2 regions of the Burkholderia anthinoferrum genome follow, and region 2 is predicted to be linked to the other one. Evidence: riboswitches for the same ligand, from Rfam matches in the RefSeq annotation. Region 2 holds a riboswitch; the other holds the start of a gene.
The links. Region 2 has a riboswitch for thiamine pyrophosphate ahead of C5F75_RS17235 (FAD-dependent oxidoreductase). Riboswitches for the same ligand answer to the same signal wherever they lie in the genome.
Positions count from the first base shown of each region.

Region 1: linked by a shared signal. The riboswitch ahead of thiC (phosphomethylpyrimidine synthase ThiC) and the one ahead of C5F75_RS17235 (FAD-dependent oxidoreductase) in region 2 are both predicted to bind thiamine pyrophosphate.

Region 1 covers NZ_LFZP01000039.1:50,094-57,501, forward strand. Annotated here, with positions in the region: gene C5F75_RS12935 (cytochrome b/b6 domain-containing protein) at 1-525, opposite strand, end outside; gene C5F75_RS12940 (pentapeptide MXKDX repeat protein) at 602-889, opposite strand; TPP riboswitch at 1,157-1,273, shown strand; gene thiC (phosphomethylpyrimidine synthase ThiC) at 1,398-3,329, shown strand; gene C5F75_RS12950 (glycine zipper 2TM domain-containing protein) at 3,559-3,771, shown strand; gene C5F75_RS12955 (hypothetical protein) at 3,983-4,237, shown strand; gene C5F75_RS12960 (DMT family transporter) at 4,377-5,303, shown strand; gene C5F75_RS12970 (sensor domain-containing phosphodiesterase) at 5,804-7,084, shown strand; gene arfB (alternative ribosome rescue aminoacyl-tRNA hydrolase ArfB) at 7,137-7,408, opposite strand, start outside.
Region 2 covers NZ_LFZP01000045.1:146,328-153,735, forward strand. Annotated here, with positions in the region: gene mlaE (lipid asymmetry maintenance ABC transporter permease subunit MlaE) at 1-663, opposite strand, end outside; gene C5F75_RS17215 (ABC transporter ATP-binding protein) at 660-1,481, opposite strand; gene thiE (thiamine phosphate synthase) at 1,566-2,693, opposite strand; gene C5F75_RS17225 (thiazole synthase) at 2,690-3,505, opposite strand; gene thiS (sulfur carrier protein ThiS) at 3,544-3,741, opposite strand; gene C5F75_RS17235 (FAD-dependent oxidoreductase) at 3,774-4,910, opposite strand; TPP riboswitch at 5,136-5,259, opposite strand; gene C5F75_RS17245 (ABC transporter ATP-binding protein/permease) at 5,531-7,300, shown strand; gene C5F75_RS17250 (SDR family NAD(P)-dependent oxidoreductase) at 7,297-7,408, shown strand, end outside.

The DNA of each region.
Region 1 (7,408 bases), on a different contig from region 2:
GCGCGCATTGTCGTAACCGCCGAACAGTTCGCGCAGCAGCGGGAACTGCACCGATTTCCAGATCGCGAGCCCCGACAGCACCAATACGACGAGATCGACGATCGCGGTCAGATACGCGGCACGCTGCACCGCGTTGTAGACGCTCAGGTCGTCGTGCGACAGCCGCCCGCCGAGCGCGGCGCGCACGTCGCGCCACACCGACGCAGGTGTCACGGGCAGCAGCTTGCGTGCGAAGCGCCCCGTCGCGATCGACATCGCGAGGTAGAACAGGCCGTTGCCGACCAGCAGCCACATCGCCGCGAAATGCCATTGCAGCGCACCGCCGAGCCAGCCGCCGAGCGTGATGCCGTGCGCGAACGTGAACGACGGATAGATCGGCGACGCGTCATAGATGCGCCAGCCGGACAACGCCATCAGGATCGCCGCGAGCGCGTTGAGCCAGTGGCTCGCGCGCACCCACCGCGGATGGATCGTCGGCGCGGGCGGCGGCGCATTCGCGCGATCAGTGACAGGGACCGTTTGCATGATGAAGACTCCCGGGATGATGTGACGGGGCGCGACGCGCGCCGGTGACCGGCCGGTCGCGCCCCGCACGCATTCGTTAGTTCGACGGGCTCATGGCGTCCTTCTTCATCGCGTCGTCCTTCTTCATCGAATCGTGACCCATCGCGTCCTTCTTCATCGCGTCGTTCTTCATCGCCTGCTTCTTCATGCCGTCCTTCTTCATGCCGTCCTTCGCCATCGCACCGTCCTTCGACATCGCGTCGTGGCCCATCGCGTCCTTCGACATCGACATGCCGTCCTTCGACATCGCATCGTTCTGCGCGTAGGCCCCCGTTGCGATCGTGGCAAGTGCGGCGATACAGGTGGCGACGAATACTTTTTTCATGACATCTCTCCGATACATGGGTTAAGGAGCCGAATAGACGGAGCACGCGGACGGAAATGACAGCGATGACGAAAATTTTTTGCGCCTGAAAAAAGGGAACGGACTACTGCCCCGCTCGGCCGTTCTGTCCGGCCCTGCATCGCGGTTCGACCGCAGCGCTTGCTGCGGCGCAGCGTGCGCGCACCAGCGGCCGCGATCCGGCCATCGCCCGGCGCAATCCGATCCGCACCCGGTTGAAACCACCGCCAAGCCGGTGTATCGTGTGCGCTGCTAACGCGGGGGTCCTGCAATGCGTTCGGTCAAACAACCGGCATTGCGGGTGAGAAATACCCTTTGAACCTGATCTGGATAATGCCAGCGCAGGGAAGCGTACGGATTTCGCCGCCATCCCTCTGACGAAACCCGCCGCCTCACCAAGCCTTGTCTCCTGCTTAGCTCGAGCCCCACATTCGTCAAGGGCTCCGGGCAAGCGCCGAAGCGCCTGTCCGGCGCCCGCACAGGAGATTGCATGAACGCCAATCCGAAGTTTCTGTCTGCCGACGCCCACGTCGACGCCGCCGCCGTCGCCCCGCTGCCCAATTCGCGCAAGGTGTATGTCACCGGCTCGCAACCCGACATTCGCGTGCCGATGCGCGAGATCACGCAGGCCGACACGCCGACCGGCTTCGGCGGCGAGAAGAATCCGCCGATCTACGTGTACGACACGTCGGGCCCGTACACCGATCCGGACGCGAAGATCGACATCCGCGCGGGCCTGCCCGCACTGCGTCAGCGCTGGATCGAAGCGCGCGGCGACACCGAAGTGCTCCCCGGCCTGTCGAGCCGGTACGGCCTCGAGCGCGCGGCCGACCCGGCCACCGCCGACCTGCGTTTCCCGGGCCTGCACCGCAACCCGCGCCGCGCGCAGCCCGGCAAGAACGTCACGCAGATGCACTACGCGCGTCAGGGCATCATCACGCCGGAAATGGAATACATCGCGATCCGCGAGAACCAGCGCCGCGCCGAATACATCGAGAGCCTGAAGTCGAGCGGCCCGAACGGCGCGAAGCTCGCCGCGATGATGGGCCGCCAGCATCCGGGCCAGGCGTTCGGCGCCGCGGCCTTTGGCGCGAACGCGCTGGCCGAGATCACGCCGGAATTCGTGCGCGACGAAGTCGCGCGCGGCCGCGCGATCATCCCCGCGAACATCAACCATCCGGAATCCGAGCCGATGATCATCGGCCGCAACTTCCTCGTGAAGATCAACGCGAACATCGGCAACTCGGCCGTCACGTCGTCGATCGGCGAGGAAGTCGACAAGATGACGTGGGCGATCCGCTGGGGCGGCGACACGGTGATGGATCTGTCGACCGGCAAGCACATCCATGAAACGCGCGAGTGGATCATCCGCAACAGCCCGGTGCCGATCGGCACGGTGCCGATCTACCAGGCGCTCGAAAAGGTCAACGGCAAGGCCGAGGACCTGACCTGGGAAATCTTCCGCGACACGCTGATCGAACAGGCCGAGCAAGGCGTCGACTACTTCACGATCCACGCGGGCGTGCGCCTGCAGTACGTGCCGCTCACCGCGAACCGGATGACGGGCATCGTGTCGCGCGGCGGCTCGATCATGGCGAAGTGGTGCCTCGCGCATCACAAGGAAAGCTTCCTGTACGAACACTTCGAAGAGATCTGCGAGATCATGAAGGCGTACGACGTGAGCTTCTCGCTCGGCGACGGCCTGCGCCCCGGCTCGATCTACGACGCGAACGACGAAGCGCAGCTCGGCGAACTGAAGACGCTCGGCGAGCTCACGCAGATCGCGTGGAAGCACGACGTGCAGGTGATGATCGAAGGCCCCGGCCACGTGCCGATGCAGTTGATCAAGGAGAACATGGATCTCCAGCTCGACTGGTGCAAGGAAGCGCCGTTCTACACGCTCGGGCCGCTGACCACCGACATCGCGCCGGGCTACGACCACATCACGTCGGGCATCGGCGCCGCGATGATCGGCTGGTTCGGCACCGCGATGCTGTGCTACGTGACGCCGAAGGAACACCTCGGCCTGCCGAACAAGGACGACGTGAAGGAAGGCATCATCACGTACAAGCTCGCCGCGCACGCGGCCGACCTCGCCAAGGGTCATCCGGGCGCGCAGGTGCGCGACAACGCGCTGTCGAAGGCGCGCTTCGAGTTCCGCTGGGAAGACCAGTTCAACATCGGTCTCGACCCGGACAAGGCGCGCGAATTCCACGACGAGACGCTGCCGAAGGATTCGGCGAAGGTCGCGCACTTCTGCTCGATGTGCGGCCCGCACTTCTGCTCGATGAAGATCACGCAGGACGTGCGCGAGTTCGCGGCGCAGCAAGGCGTGTCGGAGACCGAAGCGCTGAAGAAGGGGATGGAGGTCAAGGCGGTCGAGTTCGTGAAGACCGGCGCCGAGATCTACCACCGCCAGTAAGCGCGCCGCGAGCCGCACCGCTCGCATCGCGCCGCGCGAAGCCCGCTTTCGAGCGGGCTTTTTTGCGCATGTCGCGTGCCTGCCGGCGCAGGGGAAACAATTGATTACGAAACCGCGCGAGCCTTAACAAGTCCTTACAGCAGCGCCGCAGGACGGCGCGTAGATTGGGGTCATGCGTGGCCGCCGGTCGGTCGCGCGCCTTCCGTTCACTACCACAAGGACAACGATCATGAATTCGATTCGGCGTTTTGGGGTATGCGCGCTCCTCGTCGCGACAGTGGCCAGCCTGTCGGCCTGCGATTCGATGTCGCGGCGCCAGCGCGATACGGCAATCGGTGCGGGTGTCGGCGGCGTCGCCGGCGCGGCGATCGGCGGCAACGCGCTGTCGACGCTGGGCGGCGCGGCGGCCGGCGGCATCATCGGTAACCAGATCGGCAAGTAAGCAGCCCGACTCCGGCCGGCCGGGCGTCATCCGGCCACGGCCGATCGGCTCAACGGCGCTTCCGCACCGCGGACGCGCCGTTTTTGCATGTAGCGCCGCAGGGCGTGGCCGCTGACCGGAAATGATCGGTTACCGTTTCTCATACCGTGTCACCGGTCCTCGGCCTAAGCTTCGAGTATCTGCCGATAGCCGGCTGCGCCGGAGACACATCATGAACAGGACCTTCGTCGCCTCGGCGCTTGCCTGCGCGACGCTTGCCGGCTGCTATTACCCATACGCCTACTATCCCGGAGGCTATTACACGGCGGCGCCGGCGCCGGTACAGCCCGCGCCCGTGTATGTCGATCCGGCCCCCGCCTACTACTATCCGGCGCCTGCGTATGGGCCGGCGTGGGGCGGCTATTGGGGCCCGGCACTGTCGCTCAATTTCGGTTTCGGCGGACGCGGCGGCTGGCGTCATCGCTGATCGGCCGCACCGCGCGTGGCCGCCCGCCGCCGGGCACGACCGGCGACGTTCCCGTTTCTTGTCGTTTCATCCGATCGTGAAACGACGGTGTGGTAACGCGGTGTAAGATCCTCGCATCCCGTCCCGCCCTCCCCGATCGATGTCGCCCAAAAACGCTTTCCTGCTGACCGTGCTCGCCGCCCTGTGGGGCGCATCCTTCCTGTTCATCCGGATCGGCGTGGTCGATTTCGGCGTCGCGCCGCTGATGGCGCTGCGCGTGGGCATCGGCGCGCTGTTTCTCGCGGGCTTCGCGCTGACGCGCTTCAAACCGGCCGATCTCGGCGCCCGGTTGCGCCGTCATGCGTGGCCGCTGTTCGTCGTCGGCGCGCTGAATTCCGGCATCCCGTTCTGCCTGTTCGCGTTCGCCGAATTGACGCTGTCGGCCGGCGTGACGTCGGTGATCAACGCGACGACGCCGCTGTGGGGCGCGCTCTTCGCTTATCTGTGGCTGAAGGACAAGCTGTCGCTGCCGCGCGCGCTCGGCCTCGTCATCGGGTTCGCCGGCGTACTCACGCTCGTGTGGAACCAGATCGCGACCGCGCACGGCGACACGGGCGCCGGCGCGACCGCGCTCGCCGCGGCGGCCGCACTGGGCGCGACGCTGCTGTACGGCGTCGCGGCCAACTATACGAAACGCAACCTCGGCGGCGTCGATCCGCTCGTCAACGCAGCGGGCAGCATGATCGGCTCGACCGTGCTGCTGCTGCCGTTCGCGATCGCGACGTGGCCGGCCGCGCCGATCGGCGTGCACGCATGGGGCGCGGTGCTCGCGCTCGGCGTCGCGTGCACGGGCATCGCCTATTTCATCTTCTTCTACCTGATCGCGCACATCGGGCCCGCCCGCGCGATTACCGTGACGTTCGTGATCCCCGTGTTCGGCCTGCTGTGGGGCGCGCTGTTCCTCGGCGAACACGTGTCGGCCGTGATGATCGAAGGCTGCGCGATCGTGCTCGTCGGCACCGCGCTCGCGACCGGCGTGATCAAGCGGATTCCCGGCGTCCGGCCCCGCGGCGGCGAAGCGGCCTGACGATCGGCACGCCGGGCGCGCACGGACCGTCGCAGGCCGCAGCCCAGTGGCCGCCGCGCGGCAATGCCGATGACGGCGCGCCGCGGGTTGGCCGACATGCCGCCGATCGCACCGCGGCGCGCGGCATTCGTCTCATTCGTCTGACAGCGGCGGCCGGCCGCCGGGATTTCCCGTATCGGGCGGCAACGACGCACGATCACGCCCTGTCGCGGGATGATCGCCCGCGGCCGCGGCGCGCTTCGTTTCGCGACGATCATGCACCGTACGCACGCATGCGGCGCCCGCGGCCGCGCCGCCGCCCGCGTGCCGGAATCGCGATGTAGCGTTTGCGTCTGGAGTTACCCTGATACGCGCGCCGCGGCAATCCCGTTACACTCGGGACACTTATCCGCAGAAGGCAGTCTCGATGCCCCACGTTCTTTCGCGTCCGCCTGCGCATGCGGCTGCATCGGCGTGGCGGAGTGTCGACACCCCGCCGCCCCCGCCTGGGCACCGTTGACATGAAGCCCACCCGCGACCTGTCGCTCGACGCCCTGCTCGAACGCCTCACGCCGACACCCCACGGCTGGCTCGCCACCTATCGCACCACGACCTTGCGCAGCGTGTTCCAGCCCGTGCTGTCGATCACGCACAAGCGCGTCGTCGGCTACGAGGCGCTGCTGCGCGTCGTCGACGGGAACGGCGCGCTGGCGTCGCCCACCGCCCTGCTCGACAAGACGCGCGGCGACGCCGACGCGCTGCTGCTCGACCGGCTCGCGCGCTGCCTGCACACGGCCAACTTCGTCGCGCAGGGCATCGGCGACGGCTGGCTGTTCCTGAACGTGACGCCGCGCGTGCTCGATACGGGCCTCGTGCAGCGCGAGTTCGTCGAGGCGCTATGCCGGCATTTCGCGCTGCCGCCGAACCGCATCGTGCTGGAAGTGGTCGAGCAGCCGGCGCGCGACGAAGCCGCGCTCGCCCGCACGATCGACATGATCCAGCATCGCGATTTCCTGATCGCGATCGACGATTTCGGCACCGGCTTCTCCAACTTCGACCGCGTGTGGCGGGCGCGACCCGACATCGTGAAGCTCGACCGCTCGCTCGTCGAGCGTTCGACCAGCTCGGCCGAGGATCGCCGCATCATGCATCACCTCGTGTCGATGCTGCACCAGGCCGGCGCGATGGTGCTGGCCGAAGGCGTGGAAAGCGACGACGCGTTGCAGGCGCTGATGGAAGCCGACATCGATTTCGTGCAGGGTTTCCGGTTCGGTCAGCCCGATGCATCGATCGCGCACGCGAGCGCGGCGGCGCCCGCGATGCTCGACGCCGCGTGGCGGCGCTTCATCGCCCGCCGGCACACGCCGGTGGCCGCCGGGCAGCCGGGCTTCGACGCGATCGAACGCCTCGTGCTCGGCGGCGCGGCCGCGTTTTCGGCGAGCGGCAACCTGCAGGACGCCGCACAGCGCGTATTCGCGGTGCCTGCCGCGCGTCGCGTGTTCGTCACGGACGAGACGGGCGAACAGTTCCTGCCGTCGATCGGCGCCCCGCTCGACGATAGTCAGGCGAGCGCGACCCGCCTCGCCCCGTTGTTCCCGGAGACCCACAGCAACTGGTCGCGACGCCCGTATTTCCAGCGCGCGATCGCCGCCCCCGGGCGCGTCGCGCTGATGGGCCCGCACTTTTCGCTGACGGAAGGCCGCGACTGCTATACGGCCGCCGTCGCGATCCGCGCGCAGAGCCGGCTCGTCGTGTTCTGCGTCGATTTCGTGCTCGACAGCGCCGGAACCGTGATGCGCTAGCGGGCCGCGCGCGGCGGACCTTCGCTCGCGACGAGCACCGGCCCGTCGTTCGTCAGTCGACCACCTTCCCTCGCCCCGACTTCACCACGCTGCGGCGCGACTTGTGTTCGAGCCGCCGTTCTTTCGACGCACGCGTCGGCCGCGTCGCGACCCGCGCACGCGGCGTGTACGCGACGCTGCCGATCAGCGTATCGAGCCGCGCGAGCGCCGCCTCGCGGTTCTTCTCCTGCGTCCGATATTCCTGCGACTTGATCACGACGATGCCGTCGCGCGTGATGCGCTGGTCGGACAGCGCGAGAAGCCGCTCCTTGAGCACCGGCGGCA
Region 2 (7,408 bases):
CTTCGCTTCATACCCTTGAAACAGTGCAATGAAGGTCACGGCGAACCCGAACACGATGCTCTTGATCACGCCGTTGCCGACGTCGGCCCACACCTGGACCCCGCCCTGCATCTGCGACCAGAACGCGCCCGGATCGACGCCGATCAGCACGACGCCGACGAAGTAACCGCCGAGCACGCCGACCGCGTTGAAGATCGCGGCCAGCAGCGGCATCGCGATGATGCCGGCCCACATGCGCGGCGCGATCACGTTCTTGATCGGGTCGACCGCCATCATCTCGAGCGCGGTAAGTTGCTCGCCGGCCTTCATCAGGCCGATCTCGGCCGTGAGCGACGTGCCCGCGCGGCCCGCGAACAGCAGCGCGGTGACGACCGGCCCGAGCTCGCGCACGAGCGACAGCGCGACCAGCAGGCCGAGCGCCTGCTCGGAACCGTAGCGGTTCAGCGTGTAATACCCCTGCAGGCCGAGCACGAAGCCGACGAACAGCCCCGACACGGCGATGATCACGAACGAATAGTTGCCGAGGAAGTGGATCTGCTTCGTGACGAGCCGCGGCCGGCGCAGCAGCGGGAAGAATTCCAGCACGAGGCGCACGAACAGGCGCGTGCCGTAGCCCGCCCGCTCGAGGCCGCCGATGACGTAACGTCCGATCGCGCTGATCATGCGCGCCCTCCGCCGAGCCCGAAATCCGCTGCCAGCGGCGGGCTCGTGTAATGAAATTTGAACGGGCCGTCCGGCGCGCCGTCGATGAATTGCCGCACGCTCGGATCGGTCGACGCGCGCAGCTCGTCGGGCGTGCCCTGCGCGAGCACGCCGCCATTGGCCAGAAAATACACGTAGTCGGCGATCGCGAACGATTCCGGCACGTCATGCGTGACGAGGATCGACGTCGCGCCGAGCGCCTGGTTCAGCGTGCGGATCAGGTTCGCGGTGATGCCGAGCGAGATCGGATCGAGGCCCGCGAACGGCTCGTCGTACATGATGAGCTGCGGATCGAGCGCGATCGCGCGCGCCAGCGCGATGCGGCGCGCCATCCCGCCCGACACCTCGGACGGCATCAGGTCGCGCGCGCCGCGCAGCCCGACCGCGTTGAGCTTCATCAGCACGAGGTCGCGGATCAGGTCTTCGGGCAGGTCGGTATGCTCGCGCAGCGCGAACGCGACGTTCTCGAACACCGACATGTCGGTAAACAGCGCGCCGAACTGGAACAGCATGCCCATCTTGCGGCGCAGCGCGTACAGGCCGTCGCGCGTTTGCGCGCCGACGTCGGCGCCGTCGAACAGCACCTGGCCGCGGCGCGCACGCACGAGGCCGCCGATCAGGCGCAGCACGGTGGTCTTGCCGCAACCCGAGCCGCCCATGACCGCGACGACCTGCCCGCGCCCGAAGCGCAGGTTCAGGTTGGACAGGACGAGGCGGTCGCCATAGCCGAAGTCGACGTCGCGAAGTTCCAGCAGGGTCTCGGTAGGAGTGGGGCTCACGGAGCTGACAGTCCTTTTACGCAGAACGCCGAATTATAGGGCCTGCATTGGAATGATGTCGTGACGCCGTTCCGGGCCCTGCGGTCAATGATTGTCAAATTGTCCGGCAAAGCACTGCTGCAGTGCAATAAGCGCCGTCCGATAATCGGCCGCGCCCGTGACCGCGCTGACCACCGCGACGCCGCCGACGCCCGTGCCCAGCACGGCCGGCAGCGTGTCGAGCCCGACCCCGCCGATCGCGACGAGCGGCGCGCGCGCCCGGGCGAAGCGCGCGTAGCGGGCAATCCGCGCGAGGCCCTGCGGCGGCGCGGCGACGGCCTTCGTCGCGGTCGCGTACACGGGGCCGAGCGCGAGATAGCTCGGCCGCGCGTGCAGCGCGCGCAACATCTCATAATAACCGTGGCTCGAAAGTCCGAGCCGCAGGCCCGCGCGCGCGATCGCGGCCAGGTCGGCCGTTTCGAGGTCCTCCTGGCCGAGATGGACGCCGTACGCGCCTTCTTCTACTGCGATCTGCCAGTGATCGTTGATGAACACGCGCGCATCGGGATAGCGGCGCCCCGCCGCGACCGCGCGCGCGATTTCCCGGCGCAGCGCGTCCGGCGCCGCATCCTTCACGCGCAATTGCACGGTTCGCGCGCCGCCGTCGAGCACGCGCTCGACCCATGCGGCGCTCGGCACGACCGGATAGAGGCCGAGCCGCGCGGGGCACGGCGCGAACGCCGGTTCCGGCGCAGGCGGCAGCCCGGCGACACGCGGGAATCGCGCGGCATCGACCGGCCATGCGTCGGCGGCGCGCGTCTCGTCGCCGTCACGCCACGCCAGCGCGAGCACCAGCGCGTCGACCGGCGCGAAGCCGCAATCGAGGAACGCGGCGAGCGCCGCGATCCAGTCGTCCGCGAGCGGATGCGCGGCGTCGAGCGCGTAGCGCACGCCGGCCGCATGCAGCACGGCGCCGCCCTCGTCGAATTCGATCGCCACCGCGTCCGGCGACGCAGGCCGCGACACGGCCGACGCACGCGCCTGCGCGGCACGGTCGCCCGCCGACACGATCAGCACGTCGCCGTCGGCCGGCACGTCGGGCGCCGCCACGCAGAGCCGCCACGGCGCCGCGCCACCCTCCGGCCAGTCGCCGAGCCGTGCGCGAATCCGCTCGGCCGCTTCGGCCAGTTCGTCGGCGGGCGGCCAGAACGCATCGGCGAAGCGCGCGCTCATGCGCCGCCCCCGTCCTGGTGCCAGAACGGCATCCCGACGACCGGCGTGCTCGCGTGCGCGGTCTCGCGCGCATCCATCGGGCCGGCGAGATACGCGGCGCGGCCCGCCTCGACGCCCTGCGCGAACGCGCGCGCCATGATTTCCGGGTGCGTGGCCTGCGACACGGCCGTATTCAGCAGCACGCCGTCGAAGCCCCACTCCATCACCTGACACGCGTGCGACGGCACGCCGAGCCCCGCGTCGACGATCAGCGGCACGTCCGGCAGCCGTTCGCGCAGCACGCGCAGACCGTACGGATTCACGACGCCCTTGCCGGTGCCGATCGGCGCGCCCCACGGCATCAGCGCCTCGCAGCCGACGTCGAGCAGGCGCCGGCCGATCACGAGATCCTCGGTGCAGTACGGCAGCACCTTGAAGCCGTCCTTGACCAGTTGCGCCGCGGCTTCGATCAGCCCGACCGGGTCGGGCTGCAGCGTGTAGTCGTCGCCGATCAGTTCGAGCTTGATCCAGTCGGTATCGAATACCTCGCGCGCCATGTGCGCGGTGGTCACCGCTTCGGCGACGGTCTGGCAGCCGGCCGTGTTCGGCAGCAGCGGCACCGCGTGGCGCTTGAGCAGGTCGAAGAAGCCGGCTTCGGCCGTGCCGCCCGTCATCTGCCGGCGCAGCGCGACCGTCACCATTCCGGGGCGCGACGCGGCGATCGAATCGGACAGCGACTGCAGCGACGGATAGCGCGACGTGCCGAGCAGCACGCGGCTTGCGAAGGTTACGCCGTACAGCGTGAGCGCGTCGGCGGAGGTGGGGGACGTCATGTCGTTTTCCTGGAAGAGCGGGGACGAACCGGCGGCGCTCAGCCGCCCGCGACGGGGTGCACGACGTCGAGCTTGTCGCCCGCCGCGAGCGCGCGCGCCGCATGCTGCGTGCGCGCGACGAAGTTGCCGTTCAGCGCGACCGCGTACGGCGGACGCGCGCCGTACGCGGCCAATGCGTCGGCCACCGTCGCGCCGTCGGGCAGCGTCAGGGTCTGTTGATTGATCTGGATATCCATGAGGCTCGGTCGGATTCGGTCGGCGGCGCGCGTCAGGCCGGCTGGCGCGCGTCGTTACGGTGATGAAGCAGGGTCGGCCAGCGGGCGGCGGCGCGCCACGCGGCGAACGCGTCGGGATCGCCGAGCGCGCCGCCGAGCGCGGCCTGCGCGAACGCGACGGCCGCCTGCGCGACTTCCGGCGCGATCATGAAGCCATGCCGGTACAGGCCGTTGACGGCGAGCGTCGACGCGCCGTCCCAGATCACGGCCGGGCGATGATCGGGCAGCGTCGGCCGGCATTGCGCGTTGAGTTCGAGGATGCGTGCCTCGCCGAACGCCGGATGCACGGAAAACGCCGCGCTCAGCAGTTCGAGCGCGGAACGCACGCTGACGGGCGACATGTCCTCGCCCTCCACCTCGGTCGCGCCGATCACATAGAGATCGTCCTGCTTCGGCGCGACGTACAGCGGATAGCGTGGATGCAGCAGCCGCACGGGCCGCGTGAGCCCGATGCCGGGCGCATGCACGCGCGCGACCTCGCCGCGGATGCCGCGCAGCGCCGGCAGCGCGGGTTTCGCGCCGAGCCCGCGGCAATCGATCGTGAAATGCGCGGCGGGCGGGTTCGTGTCGTCGACCGACGCGTGCCAGTGCGTTTCGACGCCGCGCTGCGCGAGGCCCGCCGCCAGCGCGCGCAGCGCCTGACGGTTGTCGAGCTGGCCTTCGCGCGGCAGCAGCAGCCCGCGTGCGAAGCGGCCCGCGAGCGCGGGTTCGGCCGCGTCGACCTGCGCACCGGCCAGCGTCACGAAGCCGCCATCGAACAGCTCGGCCGGCGCGTTCGCACGCACGCGCCGCTCGAACAGCGGCGCCTCCGCGCGGTCGGCCTGATGCCAGACGACGAGCGTGCCGTGATGCTGGAAGAAGACGGGGTCGGGCAGTTCCGCTAGCCACTGCGGCCAGCGCGCGAGCGACGCGGCGCCGAGCTCGGTGATCAGCAGCTCCGCGCTCGCGGCTTCCGCGAGCGGGGCGAGCATCGCGGCCGCGACCCACGCGGCCGACTGCTCGCCGTCCGGGCCGCCGCGCTCGTAGAGCGCGACGCGAAGGCCGTCGCCGGCGAGCCGCCATGCGATCAGGCGGCCGACGAGGCCGCCGCCGAGCACCGCGAAATCGGGCCGTGCGTCCCGGACGTTCATCGCCCGCCCTCCGCGCGCTCACGCGCGACGAACGTCGACGCGTGCGCGCCGCCGCATGCGAACGCACGCGACATCGGGCCGGGAACCGGGCAAAAGACTGAAGATTGTGCGGTCATCATTCCTTCCGTAACGCGCAATGCGCGTACCCAAAAGGACGAAACCGGCAGCAAAGGCCGGCCGGGCGGGACTCGGGCGCTGACCATGTGGGATGGCGGCCAGCGCGGCCCGGCGGGATCAGAAACTTCCCTCGCCGGTATTACCCGGATCGGGTGCGAAGGGTCTTTCTCAGCCTCGCCGCGCTGCCCGGAACATCCGCCGGCTGCGTCACGAAGCACCCCTGTTTCGTCGTCGGCCATTAGACCATAAAAGCGGAAAGCGCCGCAAACTGTCCCCGTTGCGGCAAATTCGCCGGCGTGTTGCGCCGCTCTGGCACAATGCCCGCAGGCCGGCCGCGCGAGCGGCCGGTTGCCGCGTCACCGCCGGTTTTTAAGTGCCGTTTAAGACGCACGGGCGACCATCCGGACGCCCGCCGTCAGTCGGCGCCGCGCCCCGGCATGCCGTATCGCGGCGCGCGCCCCGGTTTCACCCGGCCCGCGCGCCGGCTCATCATCAGGAAGCACATGACCCAATCGATCGATCCCGTCCGCTCCGCCTCCGACGCGCCGCAGGACGAGCGCCCGGTATCCGCATGGAGCCTCATCAAGCCCTACTGGGTGTCGTCCGAATGGAAAATCGCGTGGGGGCTGCTGGTCACGATCATCACAATGAACTTCGCGAGCGTATGGCTAAGCGTGCGCTTCAACGGATGGTACGGACGATTCACGAACACATTGCAGGCAAAGGATGCACAGCACTTTCCACATCTGATGCTGGAATTCTGTGCCATCGCGTTTGGCGCCATTATTCTGTTCGTGTTCCGCCGCTATCTGACCCAGATGCTTTCGTTCCGCTGGCGGCAATGGCTCACTAACCGATTCCTCGATGAATGGTTGAATGACCGTGCGTTCTATCGGATCGAGCGGGACCGATTGACCGACAACCCCGACCAGCGCATCACCGATGACCTTCAAGCGTTCGCAACCACTTCGCTCTCGCTGTCGCTTGATCTGTTGTCGACTGTTGCATCGCTTGCGTCATTCACCGTGATCCTGTGGACCCTGGCCGGTCCGCTGACCGTTCCGATCGGTGGTACGTCTATCGTCATTCCGGGCTACATGGTGTGGGTCGCTGCAATATATGCGCTAGTTGGCTCTTACCTAATGCATCGGGCCGGCCATCCGCTTGTGTCGATCAACTACCAGCAACAGCGTGTCGAAGCCGACTTTCGCTTCGGTATGATTCGCGTACGAGAAAACGCCGAACAGATCGCGTTCTATGACGGCGCCGATTTCGAAGGCAATAATGCGCGACAACTTTTCGGTCGAATCCGTGACAACTGGTGGCGACTGATGAAGTACACAATGCGGCTGAACTTCGTGTTGAATTTCTACAGCCAAGTCGCGAATATCTTTCCGTTGATCGCAGCGGCCCCCGCATACTTCGCAGGTGCCTTCTCGTTCGGAACACTGATGCAGATTTCGCAGGCCTTCGGTAGTGTCAGCGACTCGTTTTCGTGGTTCATCAATAGTTACGGCTCGCTCGTCGAATGGCGCGCCACCGTCAACCGTCTGCGCGAATTCAAGCGCGTGATGGGCACGTCGCACCTGAAGGAAAGCCTGTCGCCCGCGACCGAGCACGGCGGCATCAACCTGCACTACATCGACGCCGCGAAGCTGTCCACGTCGTCGCTCAAGCTCGCGCTGCCGAACGGCAACGCGCTCGCCAACATCGGCGACGTCACGATCGAGCCCGGCTCGCGCTGGCTCGTGGTCGGCAAGTCCGGTTCAGGCAAGAGCACGTTCATGCGCGCGCTCGCGGGCCTGTGGCCGTTCGGCGACGGCGCGATCGACGCGCCGGTCGGCGCGCGGATGATGTTCGTGCCGCAAACGAGCTACTTGCCGATCGGCACGCTGAAAGCCGCGCTCACCTACCCGGCGACGCCCGACACGTTCAGCGACGAAGCGTGCCGCGACGCGCTGCGCGCGTGCCGCCTCGAGGATTACGTCGAGCGCCTCGACGAAACCGCGCACTGGACCCGCGTGCTGTCGCCGGGCGAGCAGCAGCGTCTGGCCGGCGCGCGCGTGCTGCTGCACAAGCCCGACTTCCTGTTCCTCGACGAAGCGACCAGCGCGCTCGACGCCGACAACGAAGCGCGCCTCTATCACCTGTTCGCCGAACGGCTGCCGAAGGCAGCGATCGTCAGCATCGCGCACCGCGAGTCGCTCGCCGCGTTCCACGTCGGCACGATCAACGTCGAGCGCGTGAACGACGACGACAAGGTCGCCGCGTGAGCGCACGCGCCGCGCACGTCGCACGGATCGCGCTGATCACCGGCGCAGGTTCGGGGATCGGCGCGGCGCTCGCGCGGCGGCTCGCGGCGCCCGGCGTCGCGCTGGCGC